Trichocoleus sp. FACHB-46: one gene and its partner. The protein of the gene in region 2 binds, or shares a complex with, the protein of the main gene of each other region. Links are inferred from orthologs where the notes say so. Each region holds a gene or a part of one and is shown on either strand. Other genes may lie near its edges. The genes, in order: H6F72_RS10370 and sufU.

Evidence for each region.
Region 1: the proteins of sufU (region 2) and H6F72_RS10370 are in contact, whole or in part, in a solved structure (PDB 5XT5), measured with the Bacillus subtilis proteins. The link is inferred for Trichocoleus sp. FACHB-46 from one-to-one orthologs.

The regions. Positions count from the first base shown.
Region 1 is NZ_JACJOD010000013.1:578,651-587,384, reverse strand. The notes cover bases 3,225-6,155. They hold H6F72_RS10370 (SufS family cysteine desulfurase), read right to left. Parts: upstream 5,353-6,155; coding sequence 4,096-5,352; downstream 3,225-4,095. Other genes in these bases: sufD (Fe-S cluster assembly protein SufD), read right to left, coding at 5,363-6,155; H6F72_RS10375 (ribonuclease III family protein), read right to left, coding at 3,225-3,929. Also shown: H6F72_RS10395 (inositol monophosphatase family protein), read left to right, coding at 1-296; H6F72_RS10390 (ChaN family lipoprotein), read right to left, coding at 613-1,485; H6F72_RS10385 (DUF4177 domain-containing protein), read left to right, coding at 1,647-1,826; fghA (S-formylglutathione hydrolase), read right to left, coding at 1,983-2,831; more of H6F72_RS10375, read right to left, coding at 3,156-3,224; more of sufD, read right to left, coding at 6,156-6,706; Fe-S cluster assembly ATPase SufC, read right to left, coding at 6,703-7,494; Fe-S cluster assembly protein SufB, read right to left, coding at 7,620-8,734. UniProt on the Bacillus subtilis protein: Type II cysteine desulfurase that acts as the initial step in the SUF-like Fe-S cluster assembly pathway.
Region 2 is NZ_JACJOD010000013.1:157,152-165,743, reverse strand. The notes cover bases 1-2,789. They hold sufU (Fe-S cluster assembly sulfur transfer protein SufU), read left to right. Parts: upstream 1-1,054; coding sequence 1,055-1,525; downstream 1,526-2,789. Other genes in these bases: H6F72_RS08350 (iron-containing alcohol dehydrogenase family protein), read left to right, coding at 2,241-2,789; H6F72_RS08355 (Ycf51 family protein), read left to right, coding at 1,581-2,114; H6F72_RS30945 (bifunctional diguanylate cyclase/phosphodiesterase), read left to right, coding at 1-893. Outside these bases: more of H6F72_RS08350, read left to right, coding at 2,790-3,425; H6F72_RS08345 (aspartate aminotransferase), read left to right, coding at 3,429-4,640; H6F72_RS08340 (hypothetical protein), read right to left, coding at 4,734-5,492; H6F72_RS29660 (peptidoglycan-binding protein), read right to left, coding at 5,855-6,706; H6F72_RS08325 (hypothetical protein), read right to left, coding at 7,130-7,555; H6F72_RS08320 (NIL domain-containing protein), read right to left, coding at 7,584-7,988; H6F72_RS08315 (hypothetical protein), read right to left, coding at 8,192-8,446; H6F72_RS08310 (M20 family metallopeptidase), read right to left, coding at 8,586-8,592. UniProt on the Bacillus subtilis protein: Part of the SUF-like system that mediates the biosynthesis of iron-sulfur (Fe-S) clusters. Acts as a sulfurtransferase and thus transfers sulfur from SufS to SufB.

The DNA of each region.
Region 1 (8,734 bases), 420 kb from region 2 along the record:
AAAATCGCTTTCCTTGCAAGATTCGCATGTTGGGGGTGGCGACTTACAATCTGCTGACGGTGGCGCTGGGCTCGACGTTGGGGGCAGTAGAGGCAACCCCGAAGATTTGGGATATTGCGGCGGTGTGGGCGATCGCGCAGGCGGGTGGAGCAAGCTGGGTGCCGTTGGAATCGGAGCCTATTTTCCCGCTGCGGGTGGGGCAAGATTACGGGGAGCGATCGTTTCCGACTTTGGTGGTGAGTCGAGGAGAGTTGGTGCCGTTTTTTAGGCCGTATGTGGGCTTTTTGGAAAAATAAGGGTTGCTTGAGCAAACCAAGAGCTTGAGGGCACCTGCCCTCAAACTCCCACTGAAGGACGGTTGCGTCCCCCAGACCCCCTCCAAAAGTGGTTTTGTGGTGTGGGGTTCTACTTTTTGTTCATGGCGAGAACGCCACTAAATAGCATTAGTAAGGCTCCAGCGAGGATGGCGATCGCAAGCCCCCCTAAAATCCAATCCAGTCCAGCAGTGTTTTCCATTTGCGCTTTGTAAGAAGTTGTTTATAGAGCTTACTAGGGGCGATCGCCCCAATCTTCCTCGCTTAAAATACATCTTCATCCTTCATTCCTCATCCTTCACTCTTCCTCCTTCCATAGGTAATCCGCGATCGCTCTACCTCCGTTTTCTATATTTTCTGGGTTGAGTAGGACTAAGCGCTGCACGAAGTTAGGGGTGTTTTTGAGGCGACGGGTGACTCGGCTAGGGATGCCGTCTCCGTAGATGATGTGGCCTTGTCCAGCCAGTACGACAATTTGGGAGTTGGGATGAGTGGTGGCAAATTGAGCGATGCGCTCGGCCATTGTTTCGTCCCAGAGTACTTGCGCTTCAAAGAATTGCTCGAAGTTTTTGCTGGAGCTGTGGCCTTGATGCATTTCTTCGTAGATTTTCTGGATGCGTTGGCGATAGGCAACATTGTCGGTGCGAATCTCTGCGGCGGGTGGAATAAATTGGCGATCGCTGGCCGTCAAACTATCTAAGCCTTGGCGAGCGACTTTGCGGGTGATTTCGGTAGGGGTGTTAAGGGCGATCAGAGGTAGACGTTTAGCTTTGGCAAAGCGCAAAATCGGGGCGTAGTACTCCCAGTCGTAGCCCCAACGTTGATCAAATTGGCTTTGTTGGCGCAGCTCTGCTTCGGTAATTTGCCCTGCCAGATAGCGATCGAGCGCCGGTTGATAGGGGCGTTGAAACATTTCTAACGCGATCGCCAGTCGGGGCTGTTTTTGGTGAAGCGCTTGAATAATTTTGAGTTGTGCTCGATGATCGGCTGGGCTATCGTGAGTCTCGCCTAGGTAAACCACATCGGCGGCTGCTAGCTGGCGGAGGACCGTTTGGGGACTCAAGCGCTGCTGCATCGGGCTAAAAATAGTTTGGGCAGGAGCAGGTGAGGTAAAACACAGAAAAAGGCCAAGCGACCACGCCCAAAGTTTTATTAGCTGACCTTTGCTCATGCTTTCCAACTGCCCCTATTGCTCTACCAAACTTTTTTCACCATAACGAATAATGCTTTGGGAAAGGGCATGCTGATAGCATTTGCAGCAGGCCACAGGTGAGCTGACAAATTTAAGCTGTCTCTGAGCCAGCTAGAAACCTTGCCATTGAGCCAAACACTATGCAGCGCTTTGAGTACATAACGGTTTACGTCAATGCTTCTGGGTCTTACCAGGCAGCTAATGGTAGCTGGAGAAACATGAAAGAATTAGGCGAGCAAGGCTGGGAATTAGTTTCTGTGGTGAGTGATGCAGCCAAAGATATGGTTGCCTTTTTTAAGCGGCCTCAACAGCATAGTTAAACGCATGGATCGAGCTAGCAGAGCGATCGCGACTTTCAACTCTGCATTTCCACCAAAGTTGTTCAACTTTTTCCGGAGCTACCCACCCCTTCCTAGAAGAAAGGAATGGTAGATGCACCCTGAATTTAATCCCTGGCCTTGCGCTGGGGATTTTTTTTATGCCCACAAAGCCTCGGCATGATGGCGAATATGGTCTTCCATGAATGTAGCGATGAAGTAATAGCTATGGTCGTACCCTGACTGCATTCGCAAGGTGAGGGGTTGCCCTACCTGGGTACAGGCTTGCTCAAATAACTGCGGTTTCAGTTGATTTTCTAGGAAGTTATCTGCTGTGCCTTGGTCGATCAGAATCGGACGCTGCCAATCAGCTCTAAGAATCAACTCACTCGCATCATAAGCTCGCCACTGTTCCTGATTTGCACCCAAATAATTATTAAAGGCTTTTTGTCCCCAAGCGCAACGCATGGGAGCCACAATTGGCGCAAAGGCAGATACCGAAAGATAGCGATCGCGATTTCTCAGCGCACAAACCAGCGCCCCATGACCGCCCATTGAATGCCCAAAGATACCTTGGCGATCGCGCTTCACCGGGAAATGCTCTGCGATCAGCACTGGCAATTCTTCAGTAATGTAGCTATACATCCGGTAGTGCTGGCTCCACGGCTCCTGGGTGGCATCGACATAGAATCCAGCGCCTGTACCAAAATCCCAATCTTCATCTTCACCCGGAATCCCTGTATTGCGTGGACTCGTATCCGGTGCCACGAGCATCACCCCGTGCTTGGCGGCAAACTGTTGTGTTCCCGCCTTCGTAATGAAGTTTTCTTCGGTGCAAGTCAGACCAGAGAGGAAATACAACACGGGCACTGGTTCTGCCTTAGCTTGCGGCGGCTGATACACCGCAAATTTCATCTCACTGCTACAAGCTGAAGATTGATGACTGTAAAAGCCAACGGTACCGTCAAAGCAGCGATATTGACTGATGACTTGAGGAGGTGCAGGCATGGCGAAATGGGAGTTCACAGCACTGGCATTCTAATCAATCCACGTTCCCTCGCCTATACACCACGCTCAGTCCTGATAGATGGCAACTCAATTCATTTGACTTTCAGCCATCCCATCATCTGTCCAACTGTTAATTGCAACTCTGCTGCAAATGTAGGTATTGGGAGGCGATCGCTCTCAGCATCCTAAGGATTGCAGTTGTTTCGGGGTGTAACCTATCAATAGCTGTCCTTCTACAACCCGATTGCTTTATGTTTTAGCGATCGCTGGTTGAGAATCTATAGGGCGTTGTGAGCGATCGCTATGTATCATTCTTAAATCACGCTAACCCCAGCCATCTTTATAAAGCTCAATAACCTTCTGCAGTAAGGCATGTGCTGCATGTTTCTTAGCTTCTTTGATAGAGGTGCCTTTGCCTTCCGCTACCAAACTTCTACCTCTAAATTTACAAGTTGCTTCTAAGGTGAATTCTGGGCGATGAGATACACCTGTACGTTCAATTTCAGTATATTCGGGAGGGGATTCACCCTTCTTAGCTAAAAATTCTTGTAAAGCAGAGATGGAGTTTTTGTCTTCAAGGGTAGCTAGTAGCTCTGCCATAACTCGCGCTTCCAAACGTTGTCTTTGTATCAAAGGATTGGAAGTTATATTTTGCTGGGTATCATTCCATTTCTCAATTTTCTCTTTACTTAGCTCGAAGACCGTTCTAACTACTTCTTTGCACTTCTTCAGTCCTTGATCCCGGTAGAGAGCGGCAATCAACGCTTCTAGTCGGTCAGCGAGCACTCTATCTGTGACATGCTCTTTGCTGCTTGTCCTAGGAATAATAACTACATCAGCTAAGTTGATCCGCCTACCAATACGAGTTAAATGTTCATTTTCAACTAGGCTAGAGCGTACATGCGTGAACCAGCCTGGTTCATCAATTGAGTAATTCTCAAATAAGTATTCTGACACTATAAAGCCAAGTACTGAATCTCCAAAATGCTCTAAAACTTCTCCTTGACGTAAAGTAAGAGCAATTCTATAAATGCTGAGATCTTTGGGAGTAACCTTGAAATGGTGACGAATCCATTCGCGCAGGTCTTGGTCATTCATGAAGCTTACTGAGTCTCTAGCTAAATAGACATGCACTATTTATACCTACACTAAGGCAGCTTCTATTCCAGAGATTAGTTGTCTATAAAGTGAAGTAGTGTGACTGCACAAAAAAATAAGGTGAGCGATCGCCCACCTTACTCACAAAAAAAGTTTTTAGTAACAATTAGCCAAAGATGCTACCGAAAAATTCGATCGCTTCTTTGAGAGATTCAATGAAGACATCAATTTCTTCGCGGGTGTTGTAGAAATACAAACTCGCCCGTGCTGTAGATTGTGCCCCTAAATGGCGGTGTAGTGGTTGCGTGCAGTGGTGCCCAGCCCGAATTGCGATTCCTGCTTGATCCAAAATCGTCGAGAGATCGTGGGGGTGAACTGCGCCCACCGTGAAAGCAGCGAGAGCAGCACGGCCTTTGCCATCTTCAGTTGGTTTGGGGCCATAGGTGCGGACTTCGGGCAACTCCGCTAAGCGCTGGTACAGGTAAGCCGTCAGTTCTTCCTCGTAGGCGTGGATTTTGTCCATACCCAAGCCCATCAGGTAATCAACTGCGGCACCGAGGGCGATCGCTTCAGCAATGGCAGGGGTGCCCGCTTCAAACTTGTGGGGCAAATCGGCGTAGGTGGAGTGATCGAGAAACACATCCGCAATCATCTCACCACCACCCAAAAACGGCGGCATCGAGCGTAGCAGAGCCAACTTGCCGTAGAGGAAACCGATCCCAGTCGCAGCACACATCTTATGACCAGAGCCGACCAGCCAATCGCAATCAATGTCCTGCACGTCAACTGGCATGTGGGGTACGCTTTGGCAGGCATCGATCAGCACTCTCGCGCCATGTTGGTGAGCGATCGCGCAAATCTCTTTAACGGGGTTAATGCAGCCCAAGGTGTTGGAGACATGCACCACGGAGACGAGCTTGGTCTTGTCGGAAATCAGCGACTTGAACTGCTCTAAGTTGAATTCTTCGGTTTCAGTTAGCTCCACAAATTTGAGCACCGCGCCCGTTTTCTGCGCCACCAACTGCCAGGGAATCAGGTTGCTGTGGTGCTCCATCACGCTCAGGATGATCTCGTCACCCTGCTTCAGTGTGCTCAAGCCCCAAGCGTTCGACACCAAGTTGATCGCTTCGCTGGCGTTGCGGGTGTAGATGATTTCTTGCCGAGAGGCCGCATTGACAAACTTCGCGACCTTATCTCGTGCGCCTTCGTAAGCATCGGTTGCCCGCGAACTGAGGGTATGCACGCCCCGGTGAACGTTAGCATTGTCGTGCTCGTAGTAGTGCTGCAACGCTTGCAACACCGCTTGGGGTTTTTGCGAGGTAGCCGCGTTGTCCAGATAGACCAAAGGCTTGCCGTTGATCTCCTGATCCAAAATCGGGAAGTCAGCGCGGACCTGGGCGGCGAGAGTTCTTTCCTGAGCAATAGTCATAGTTCTAAAAAGCTCGTTGTTTCACTAGCTGAGACAGGCGATCGCGCACAGAGGCAACGGGAATTTGATCAATAATCTCGATCGCGAAGGCATAAACCAAAAGCTGACGGGCACTGGCCTGGTCGAGACCACGACTTTGTAGATAGAAGATTTCATCGGGGTCAATCTGCCCCACCGTTGCCCCGTGACTGCACTTGACGTTATCTGCCGTGATTTCTAGCTGCGGCTTGGTATCCACGCGGGCTTTGGGGGAGAGGAGCAAGTTGCGGTTGAGCTGTCCTGCGTCGGTGAGTTGCGCCAGCTTGGGCACAAACACTTTGCCGTTGAACACAGCCCGCGCTTGCCCATCCACAATGGTTTTGTGCAGTTGGCGGCTGCTGCCGTGAGGTTGGGTATAGGCGATCGTGCTGTGAGTATCGCCGAGTTGGTCTCCAGCCACGAGGGTCAAGCCGTTGAGGTTGGTTTCGGTCTGCTCTCCAGTTTGGAAAATTTCCAAGTTGTGCCGCGACAGTTTAGCGCCAAAGCTGACGGCGTTGCAGGTGTAGCGACTGTCACGAGCTTGGCTGACCGCAGTTTTGCCAATGTGGAAAGCGTTTTGGCTGTCCCGCTGAACTCTAGTGTGACGCACCTGAGCATTTTGTTCGACCCAGATTTCCGTCACCGAATTGGTGAAATATACACCCTCACCAACCGTGCCATAATCTTCCACGAGCGTCACACTGCTGCCCGTTTCTGCCACCACTAAGCAGCGAGGCTGAGAGAGGATGGGGCGATCGCTGGCAGTAGAGACAAACAGCAAATGAATCGGCGTTTCAACTTCCTGATTCTTCGGAATCCAAACGATGGCAGCATCACTCAGACCTGCGGTGTTGAGTGCGGTAAAGACTTCTTCCGCACCGGGTTGCTTTGCCAAGTAGTTCTGCGATCGCGCTTTTAACTCCTCTGGTAAAGCCGCCAAATTACCGACAAAGATATTAGCTGGGAGATTGGCGATCGCAGAGAGTTCCGACGTATAAACGCCATTGACGAACACCAACCGACTCTCAGCCGCCTCTAACAACGCGAATGCTTGAACGGCCTTAGAGCTAACTACTAATGAGCGATCGCCAACTACCAACTCCACCTGCAACAAGGGCGACAAATCGGTGTAGCGCCATTCTTCATTGCGAGTCGTGGGGAAGGTTTGCTCTTGCACCAACGCCGCAGCCTGGGATCTGAGTTCTGGGAGGCGATCGCTGACTTTCACCTCAGTGCTTTGAGCCAACTTCAGCAACCCAGCCAAGTAAGCTTCCCGGTTGGTTGCTGCCTGGGAACTCGCAGTTTGTTCGGGGGAAACCTGAATCGTCATCGTGCTGCCACCTCAGCCGCGTCTTCTTCACGGACCCATTCATAACCGCGCTCTTCAAGTTCCAGCGCCAGTTCTTTACCACCTGTAGTCAGGATGCGACCGCCTTCCATCACATGCACAAAATCAGGAGTGATGTAGTTGAGCAAGCGCTGGTAGTGGGTGATCAGAATCGTGGCATTTTGGGGATTGGCGATCTGGTTGACACCACCAGACACGATCTTGAGCGCATCAATATCTAAGCCAGAATCAGTTTCATCCAGAATGGCTAACTTGGGTTCCAGCAGCGCCATTTGCAGAATCTCGTTGCGCTTTTTCTCGCCACCCGAGAAGCCTTCATTCACGCTGCGATTCAGAAACGCAGGGTCCATCTTCACCACATCTAGCTTCTGCCGCACCAAATCATCAAAGTCAAAAGCGTCGAGTTCTTCCAGACCTTGGTGTTTGCGGCGCGAGTTGTAAGCCACGCGCAAGAAATCGATGTTGCTGACCCCTGGAATTTCTAGGGGATACTGGAATGCCAAAAACACACCCGATCGCGCCCGTTCTTCGGGTTCCTTTTCCAATAAGTTTTCGCCCAAGAAAATCACTTCGCCACCTGTGACTTCGTAAGCGGGATGCCCTGCCAAAATCTTGGAAAAAGTGCTCTTACCAGAACCGTTTGGCCCCATGATGGCGTGAATTTCTCCAGCCTTGACCTCCAGGTTCAAGCCTTTGAGGATTTGGGTACCGTCCACATTCGCGGTTAGATCCCGGACGGATAAGATAACTTCGCTATTTTCAATGATCATTGCAACTGATTAAAACTCTGGAATGCTTGAGGGTTAGGGATTCGAGCAAGTTAGGGAGAGAGAAGCGATCGCGGCTTTCTTGGGTTTCGCCCCTCTCCCACTGGGAGAGGGGCTGGGGGAGAGGTCTAACCCACGCTGCCTTCTAGTTTCAGGGCCAACAGGCGATCGGCTTCGACTGCAAACTCCATTGGCAACTGACTGAACACATCCTTACAGAAACCGCTGATCATCATCGAGATCGCGTCTTCCATCGAGATGCCGCGTTGGGTGAAGAAGAAAAGCTGGTCTTCCCCAATCTTGGAAGTTGAGGCTTCGTGCTCTACCTTGCCTGTGTTGTTTTGCACTTGGATGTAAGGGAAGGTGTTGGCTTGGGCATTGTCACCAATCAGCATCGAGTCACACTGCGAGTAGTTGCGTGCGCCCTCCGCTTTCGGGCTAATCTTCACCAAACCTCGATAGCTGTTCTTGGATTTACCTGCCGAAATCCCCTTGGAGATAATCGTGCTGCGGGTGTTCTTGCCGATGTGGATCATCTTGGTGCCTGTGTCGGCTTGCTGCATGTGGTTGGTCAGCGCCACCGAGTAGAACTCACCTACAGAGTTGTCACCGACCAGCACGCAACTGGGGTACTTCCAGGTGATGGCCGAACCTGTTTCGACTTGGGTCCAAGAAATCTTGGAGTTCACGCCTTGGCAGAGACCGCGCTTGGTGACGAAGTTATAGATACCGCCTTTGCCGTTCTCGTCGCCTGCATACCAGTTCTGGACAGTGGAGTACTTGATCTCAGCATTGTCCATCGCTACCAATTCCACTACAGCGGCGTGGAGCTGGTTGGTGTCGTACATAGGGGCAGTACAGCCTTCGAGATAGCTGACTGAGCTGCCTTCTTCAGCCACAATCAGCGTCCGCTCAAACTGCCCTGTGTCGCCACTGTTGATCCGGAAGTAGGTGGACAACTCCATCGGACACTTGGTGTTTTTGGGGATGTAGACGAAGGAACCGTCGCTAAACACCGCCGCGTTGAGGGCCGCAAAATAGTTGTCGGCTACAGGCACAACGCTACCGAGGTACTTCTGCACCAACTCTGGATACTCGCGCAGCGCTTCGGAGATCGAGCAGAAGATCACGCCCTTCTCAGCTAGCTTCTCGCGGAAGGTGGTGGCCACGGAAACGCTGTCGAAAATAGCATCGACGGCAACGTTGGCAAGGCGCTTTTGCTCAGTCAGTGGAATGCCCAGCT
Region 2 (8,592 bases):
AAGTCTTTAACCTGAGTATGCATGCTCACGCGGTGGAGCGATTGCAACTGGAGACGGATCTGCGACGAGCCATCGATCGCCAAGAGTTTCAGGTTCGTTATCAACCCATTGTGGTCTTAGCCACAGGTGCAATTGTGGGGTTTGAAGCTTTAGTGCGTTGGCACCATCCTCAGCGCGGCTTGGTTGCTCCGACGGAGTTTATTGCAGTTGCTGAAGAAACAGGCTTGATTGTGCCACTGGGGCATTGGGTGTTGCAGGAAGCTTGCCAACAGGTAGCGAACTGGCAAGTACGCTTTCCCTTCTGCCAACCCCTGACGATCAGTGTCAATATTTCGGGGCGGCAGTTCTCCCAGACGGATTTGATGACCCAAGTTAGTCAAATTTTGCAGACCACCCAGCTAGCGCCTGGGAGCTTGAAACTGGAAATTACTGAAACTGTGTTGATGGAAAATTCGGAACCTGCGATCGCTATGCTACTAGCCCTGAAAACTCTGAATATTCAGCTATACATGGATGATTTTGGCACTGGATATTCATCTTTGAGCTATTTACACCGCTTTCCGATTGATGTCCTCAAAATCGATCGCTCTTTTATCACCACGATAGACACGAATAGTAAGAATTCAGCAATTGTTCAGACGATCATCACGCTAGCCCACAATTTGGGGATGCAAGTAATTGCCGAGGGCGTAGAAACGGCAGTTCAACATACTCAACTAAACCAGATGGGATGTGAGTACGGGCAGGGTTACCTGTTCTCTAAACCTGTGTCTGCTGCTGTCATCACCACCCTGCTAACTCAGCAATATCATTGCCGCGCTCGCCAACTTAGTCCTCATCCGCAGCATCAACGCCAATTATCAAAAGCTGGCAAGGTTTTGCCTGGAAATTGATTCAGAATTTCTGGTCTGAGCGCTACGGCAAACCGATCGCGGATCGAGCTAGCAGTTGATATGCTGGAAATTCTCTAGGTAATAATGCGATCGCACCCCTATCAAGCTGGAAGACCCTGATAGGATCGAGAATAGACGGAGACACACATCATCAACCCATCATGACTCTGGGCAACTTACGTGATCTATATCAACAAGTGATTCTGGAGCGTTATAAAAAACCTCGTAACAAGGGTACAACCTCTCCAGTCCATCGCTATCAAAAAGGCCATAATCCCTCTTGTGGTGACACGATCGAACTGACCCTGCAACTCAACGAGAACAGCGACCGGATTGAAGATGTCAAATTTGAAGGGGAAGGCTGCGCGATCGCGATCGCCTCTACAGATCTGATGGCTGAGGCCTTGCGAGGTCGCACTGTTGCCGAAGCGCTAGAAATGGTGCAACGCTTCCAAACCATGATGAAAGGAGAAGCAGAGTTCCCCCAAGAATTGCGGAAGTTAAACGTAATGCAAGGGGTTTCTCAGTTTCCTGTGCGGATTAAATGTGCCAATCTTTCCTGGCATACCTTGAAGGCAGCCTTAGAGCACTCTGAAGCGTCTCAGCCTGCGGGCTTTGTCAGCAACGAATAACCGAGGAATTGCCTCAGCTTTATTGATCTGTCGTTAGTCTTAGTTTGCCACCGTCATGCCTACAACTGCTGATTTTTTAATTGCTACTAAGTGGTCAGGCATTCTGACCTTAGTTTGCGCTGCTTTAACCGTTTTAATGTTTGTGTTCCAGTGGGGCGTGCGGTTCCGCTTTGTAGGAGTCACAGGCTTTATGGGGGTTTTAACCGTTGGCTTTTTTGCTCTCGGTTTGGTGCCTCTGACCCATACCATCATCCCGGGTGCCGCTCCTTTCTCACTCATCTATGACTCTGGAGCCAGTCAGGCTGTTATTTCGGTTTCACCCAAGATCAAGCAATCTGAGTTAGATGCCACTCTGCGCCAGGCAGCTTCCGATTTGTTCTCCTTTGGTCGCTTGGGAGGAGCAGACGAGAAACTCACGATTCGGGCGCGAACCATTATTCACCCAGAAGCGGGGCAATCGGTGCCTCTCTATTTAGGTGAAGTCAAGCGATCGCTGGCATCGCGAGATGACACCAATTTGGCGGTAACGATCTATGACCAAAATTTTGCTCGTTTGCCTCAGCTAGAGACCGCATCTCGCCCATCCTAAAACTTCCATCGGTTAGTTAGAAACTGGGTGATCTTTACGCCTTAGTTTCAGTGCAAACTAACCTGGAAATAGTAGTAAAGTTGTCCTTACCCTACGTAAATGTCAACGACCTCGCGATCGTGCCCTATGCCTCATCCCTCTCTGCCGGATTCATCATCAACCCAAACTAAAACCACGACTGCACTGCTCTCGCTGATGGTCGCGCCCGCTCAAGTGATCCGAGGCGAGCAAGCGTTGGCCCAGGTAGGGGAGGCAATTGGTCGCTTAGGACAGCGGCCTTTAATTGTAGGGGGCGATCGCACCTTAGCGGTGGTGCGACCTTGGCTGGAACCTGTGTTACAACAGGAAAAATTATCATTCGCTCAAGCTGCCTATGGTTTAGATTGCAGCGAGGCAGGATTGGCAACACTCCGAGAAGCAGTTGCGACTCACCAAGCCGATGTGATCATTGGTGTTGGTGGTGGTAAAGCTTTAGATGCGGCTAAATTGATTGCTCATCAGTCCCAGTTGCCGATTGTGACTGTGCCCACTTCAGCAGCCACTTGTGCGGCTTGGACAGCCCTCTCCAATATCTATTCCGATCAAGGAGCCTTTCTGTACGACGTGGGTTTGCCCCGCTGTCCAGATTTGTTGGTGCTTGACTATAGCTTGATTCGGACGGCTGATCAGCGAACTTTGGTCGCAGGTATTGGCGATGCCTTGGCGAAATGGTATGAAGCTTCCGTCAGCAGCGGTCACTCTGAGCAAACCTTACTGATTGCCGCAGTCCAGCAAGCCCGCGTTTTGCGCGACATTCTGTTTCAAAAGTCTGTGGCCGCTTTGCAAGAACCAGGGGGTGACGCTTGGCGGGAAGTAGTAGATGCTTCCGTGTTGTTGGCAGGAGTGATTGGCGGTTTGGGTGGAGCCCAATGCCGTACAGTTGCTGCTCATGCGGTGCATAATGGCCTCACGCATCTGTTGGCTAGCCACGATGCTTTGCATGGCGAGAAGGTAGCTTATGGCATTCTGGTCCAACTGCGCCTAGAAGAAATGCTGCAAGGAAATCAACTAGCAGCGACAGCACGACAGCAGCTCTTAAAGTTCTATGCTGAAATCGGTTTACCCCAAACCTTAGGAGATCTGGGTTTAGAGCAGATTTCGCTGGCAGATTTACAACATGCTGCTGAAGTAGCCTGTGCTCAAGGCTCGGACATTCACCGTCTGCCATTCTCGGTTGTGCCTGCACAACTCATGGCAGCTATGGTTTCGACAATGGCTCCGGTTGAAGTCAGTCGTACCACTCTGACTCAGGCAACCAGCAACGAGGTGTAAGGAATGGAACTGGATTGGATTACCCCTGCCGAACGTCTGCGTGCGCTCCCTCCCTATGTATTTGCCCGCTTAGATGAGTTGAAAGCTCGTGCTCGCGAACAGGGTCTGGACTTGATTGATTTGGGAATGGGCAACCCAGATGGCCCTACACCTCAACCTGTCGTGGATGCAGCGATCGCGGCTCTACAGGACCCAGCCAATCATGGTTATCCTCCTTTTGAAGGCACTGCCAGTTTCCGCCGCGCCATCACCAGCTGGTACCACCGTCGTTATGGTGTTAGCCTTGACCCCGACGGAGAAGCTTTGCCGTTGCTGGGGTCCAAAGAAGGGTTGACTCACTTAGCGATCGCCTATGTCAATCCCGGTGATGTTGTTTTAGTTCCCAGCCCGGCTTATCCAGCTCATTTCCGGGGACCGCTCATTGCTGGGGGTAAGATTCACAACCTGATCTTGAAGCCAGAAAATGATTGGCTGATCGATTTGGCTGCGATTCCCGATGATGTAGCCAAGCAAGCCAAAATCCTTTACTTCAACTACCCCAGTAATCCAACAGCGGCCACAGCCCCCCGTGAGTTCTTTGAAGACATTGTCGCTTTCGCCCGCAAGCATGAAATTCTGCTGATCCATGATCTTTGCTATGCGGAACTCGCCTTTGATGGTTATCAGCCCACCAGTTTGCTAGAGATTCCGGGGGCTAAGGACATTGGGGTAGAGTTCCACACCATGTCCAAAACCTATAATATGGCGGGTTGGCGGGTTGGTTTTGTGGTGGGCAATCGCCACATTATTCAAGGACTGCGAACGCTAAAAACCAATCTGGATTACGGCATCTTTGCGGCCTTACAATCTGCGGCTGAAACTGCCTTGCAACTGCCCGATGTTTACTTGCACGAAGTTCAAGCTCGCTACCGCACCCGTCGAGATTTCTTGATCCAAGGATTGGAAGAGCTGGGTTGGAGCATTCCGAAGACTCGCGCCACCATGTATCTCTGGGTACCTTGTCCACCAGGGCAAAACTCTACTGACTTTGCTCTGTCGGTACTGCAACAAACAGGTGTGGTTGTGACCCCAGGTAATGCCTTTGGTCCTGGCGGCGAAGGATATGTTCGCATTAGCTTAATTGCAGATTGCGATCGCCTAGGTGAAGCCTTGCAACGATTGAAACAAGCTAACATTCGTTATCAAGCCGAAGCCGTTGGGTCTCACTCCGAATAATTATTACCTTCAAAAATAATCGTGGGTCTAGTAAGTATTCACTAGACCCACGGAAAATTGACTAATTTAGTCGCTGAAACTCAGCTTTGCTATTTAACGGCCAGTGGTTCCAGAGGTGCCACCAGTGTTAGTTGTGTCATTGCCAGTTGTACTTGTGCCCTCTGTAGTTGGTGCAGTATCTGACTGATCTCCCGTATTCAGATCGTTGGTGCTAGGTGCGGTATCAGTTGTACTGCCACTGCTGCCCTGAGTAGATGTTGCGTCATTTCCAGTTTGAGGCTGAGTAGGCGCAGGCGCAGGATTGCTGGGTACTGTAATGTTTACGTCAGGAGCGGGAGCGGGTGCTACGTTCACCGTAGGTGCTGGAGCGGGAGCGGGAGCAGGTGCTTGAGGTGCTGGAGCCTGTGGCTGAGGAACAGGTACCACTCTGTCTCGCTCAATGATTCGAGTTTCGGTTTTGGTCACCGGGCTAGGCGATGGCTTGGCTGCTGGAGCAACTGAGCGATTCGGCACAATAATGGGTGCTACAGGCGCAGGAGTTTCGCGTCGATTCAAGAAAAATAGTGTGCCAAGAACTAAGCCCAACAAAGAGGTCAGAATAATGCCGATCAGGAGCCCACGAGCTGCATTGTCGTTATCACGAGCAATCTGATTTCCGTCTCGCAATTCCCGTTCGGTGACCTGACCGCTTACGTAGCCATCGCGATAAGACACCTCGTCTGTCGTGGGTGTACGGGTATTAACGGTGTCAGCGTTGCGAGTGACACGAGTATGAGTATTTCCTTGAGCGTCTTGATAAGTCTCTTGACGAACTTCTGAATTGTGGGTTTCGCGGTTATCTCTGTTGTACATTTTTATTGCCAGAACGCTTTCAAAAAAAAGGTTTTTAGAAAAAAGAGCAAAGAAATATTTGAATCGCTAGAGACTACTAGAACCTAATGGGTGAACTCTAAAATCAGTAGATTTCAACAATGACTTCTAAAGTTTTTGAGTCTGTATTTTGTACTAGCTCTACGTGAGCTCTGTATACAAAAGATACTTGGTTTGCAATAACAAACAGTTCTATCGGAAGAGTGGATTATTTGCTCTACCTCCAGGCTGACTTGCTTATTTAACTTTTTAAAGAAGATTTTTATAGCGCGATCGCTGAAAGAGTAGGAAACAAAAGTTACCCTACTTCTTCAAAGCTCAAGTTTCTTTTGAGTAAAAACTAGCTAACGCAGCAAGGCACTCCAAGTTGCAGGCCCAACGATACCATCTGCTTCTAACTGGTACTGGCGCTGAGCTGCTTGAACTGCACTTTGGGTTTCTGGTCCAAAGGCACCATCTATGGCTCCTTGAAAAAATCCGGCGGCTTGTAAGCGCTCTTGCAGTCTAGAAACTGCGGAGCCTTGCATGCCTAATCTTAAAACTGGTAACTCTACCGTAGAGGCTTCAGGTTCAGTGGAGATCGAAGGGACAACTGACCTTGCAGAACTATTACTACCTGCTAAGTCGCTACTGGGTTTCGCGTTGCTGAGACTGGTAGTAGCTAGAGCTGGGGAGCGATCAGGATTTGGGTTGCTGGAATTAGTGATATTAGGAGTGGGAAAGGCCGCAGCAGAGTTGGTAGTAGGGGAAAGATTGGCCGCAGAGATAGTGTTGATGGTAGACGAACGTAGGTTAGCGGTTGGTGGAAAGAGTTGATCCCAGGTGGCAGGCCCAACAATGCCATCCGCAGGAAGCCCTGCTGCTGTTTGAAAGCGAGAGACCGCGATCGCAGTACTTTCGCGATAAAAGCCGTCTACTGCCCCAGCGTAGAAGCCCAATAACCTTAAAGTTGCCTGTAGCTCAGAAACGTCTCGACCTTGAGTGCCTAGTTTTAAGGTGGCTCGATTAATCAAGCTCCCTGGAGATCTAGTTAATGTACTGCCAGTTGGCGTTTGGTTGGCAGCTTCTTGAGCTTCAGCCATCCATGCGAAGGGACCGACTGAGCTAGCCGTTAGTAGGCTGATGATGCTCCAGCGAACAAGCGGAGTGTAAATGATGCTGGGAGTCGCTAAGCCTCGATCCAGGCTGCTTTTCATTGACCTCACTCCTCTGTCAACTCAGTGACATGCGATCGCATGCCAGACTCCCCTGAGTTTATCTCATGTGTGATCTGGTTCAGCTAGGAACCTGACAATCTACTTTAAAAACAAAATTGCCCCACTGCGTAGAATGCTGTAGGGCAAGAGGACAGTTAAGCGCTTTTCATAGTGTCGTTAAATTCAACTCTAATCTTGGGGTACCGTGTGACGCTTTCTACATTGTCCATCCGGTGACTGGAGAGAGTTTTGTGAGGCAAAATTTTTGAAAAGTTTAAGCTGTGGGCGTTTCAGGCGATTGTATCGAAAACTGTAACTGAATTGCAGTTGCCATCGAACTCCCTTAATCTGGAGCTAACTACTCCTCACACACCACACCAGCAGCCTACAAGGGCTGCTTTTTTCTTGCTCTATTGCTTGACTTTACGCGAAATAGTGAAAGGTCCAGCCCAGTCCCAAGCCAACTAGAGAAAATGCTGATAAGACCCAGAAGGCGGTTAACTGCTTGAATCCGGCAGTTTGTAAGTCTAGCCTTGCCAACATACAAGCAGAAATTGTAACTAAAATATGAACAAAAACATTAGCCATGTAGAGAACTACGGCTGTTAGCGCAGAGCCGCAAAGCACTAGGATAAATCTACCAATGCTAGAAACAGACCAAGTGAAAAATCGCGATCGCAGGCTTTTTTCAGGCGCGGTCAATAATCCTGCCACAATGATGGCGAAGGCAGCGGCAAACAACCAATCAAACCCCGAACTGCGGGATGGGTAAAGGAACCAGCCCCATGTACAGTAGGCAACTACTAAAAGTGCTAGAGAGAGCCAAGGAAGTTTTTTCAGCAATGCCATTCACGCGATTTATTGCCATCCATTTAGTTTACAGATTAGTTGAGATCGCTTGAACTGGGCACGTTGGAATGCACTGCTCGCAAACAATGCAGCGCGATCGAGTGAAAGTAAGTCGGAAAGATTGCGGATCGAGGGTCAAGGCTTCGGTGGGACAAATGCCAGTGCAGAGACCACAATGCACACAAACATCTTCGTCAATCAGCAGTTCTCGACTTGCTAAGGAAACGCCAATGTCTTGCGATCGCATCCAGTCAATGGCTGCATCCAACTGATCAATATCCCCAGACAACTCCACAACGAGCTTGCCAATCTGATTAGGGGCAACTTGAGCGCGGATAATATTAGCGGCAACATTAAAGTCTTTGGCCAGCCGATAAGTGACAGGCATTTGCACAGAACGTTTAGGAAAGGTCAGAGTTACCCGTTTTTTCACAGCAGGCGCTCATAAAGGTTGCTTCGTTGTACTGACCTTTATTATAGATTTCTCTATCAGCGCCCCAAGTAGAGAATTGCAAGGAACCTATCTTGGCCCTACTCAATACAAAAGGGCACCTACCGGAGGTACCCCTACAATTGTGTTGTGCTCAATCTAACAGAGAGGGCTGTTGCAAGACCTAAATCAGACAGCCTAGTACTTTATAAAGATGAGGGACTATCAGGGGAGACCTCAGTGCCTGCGAACTGGATTAGCTGTTGTTGATCTGTAATCAGATCGCTCAGCTCGTTAATATTCACCCCAATGTCTTGGCAGGCTTGGTGCAATTCCTGTTCAAATGTATTCAAATCACTGCCATAGCCGCAGAAATAAGCAGCAGTTTCAACTCCTTGTTTGGCATTCGCTTTGGCACAGTCAATCAGATCTGTACCTTTTAAGGGTGTAGGTGAAGCCATGAATTTAATTCTTCTCAATTCTGCCTTACCAGCCAATTTAGCTAAGCTTTTCTCCTAGTTGATCTCTCGTAGGGCAGAATGCTCACCTGATTGAGGTTGGTTGAGCATGGTTGGAGTGTTAGCCAAGGCCGTTCCCGTCCTAACGA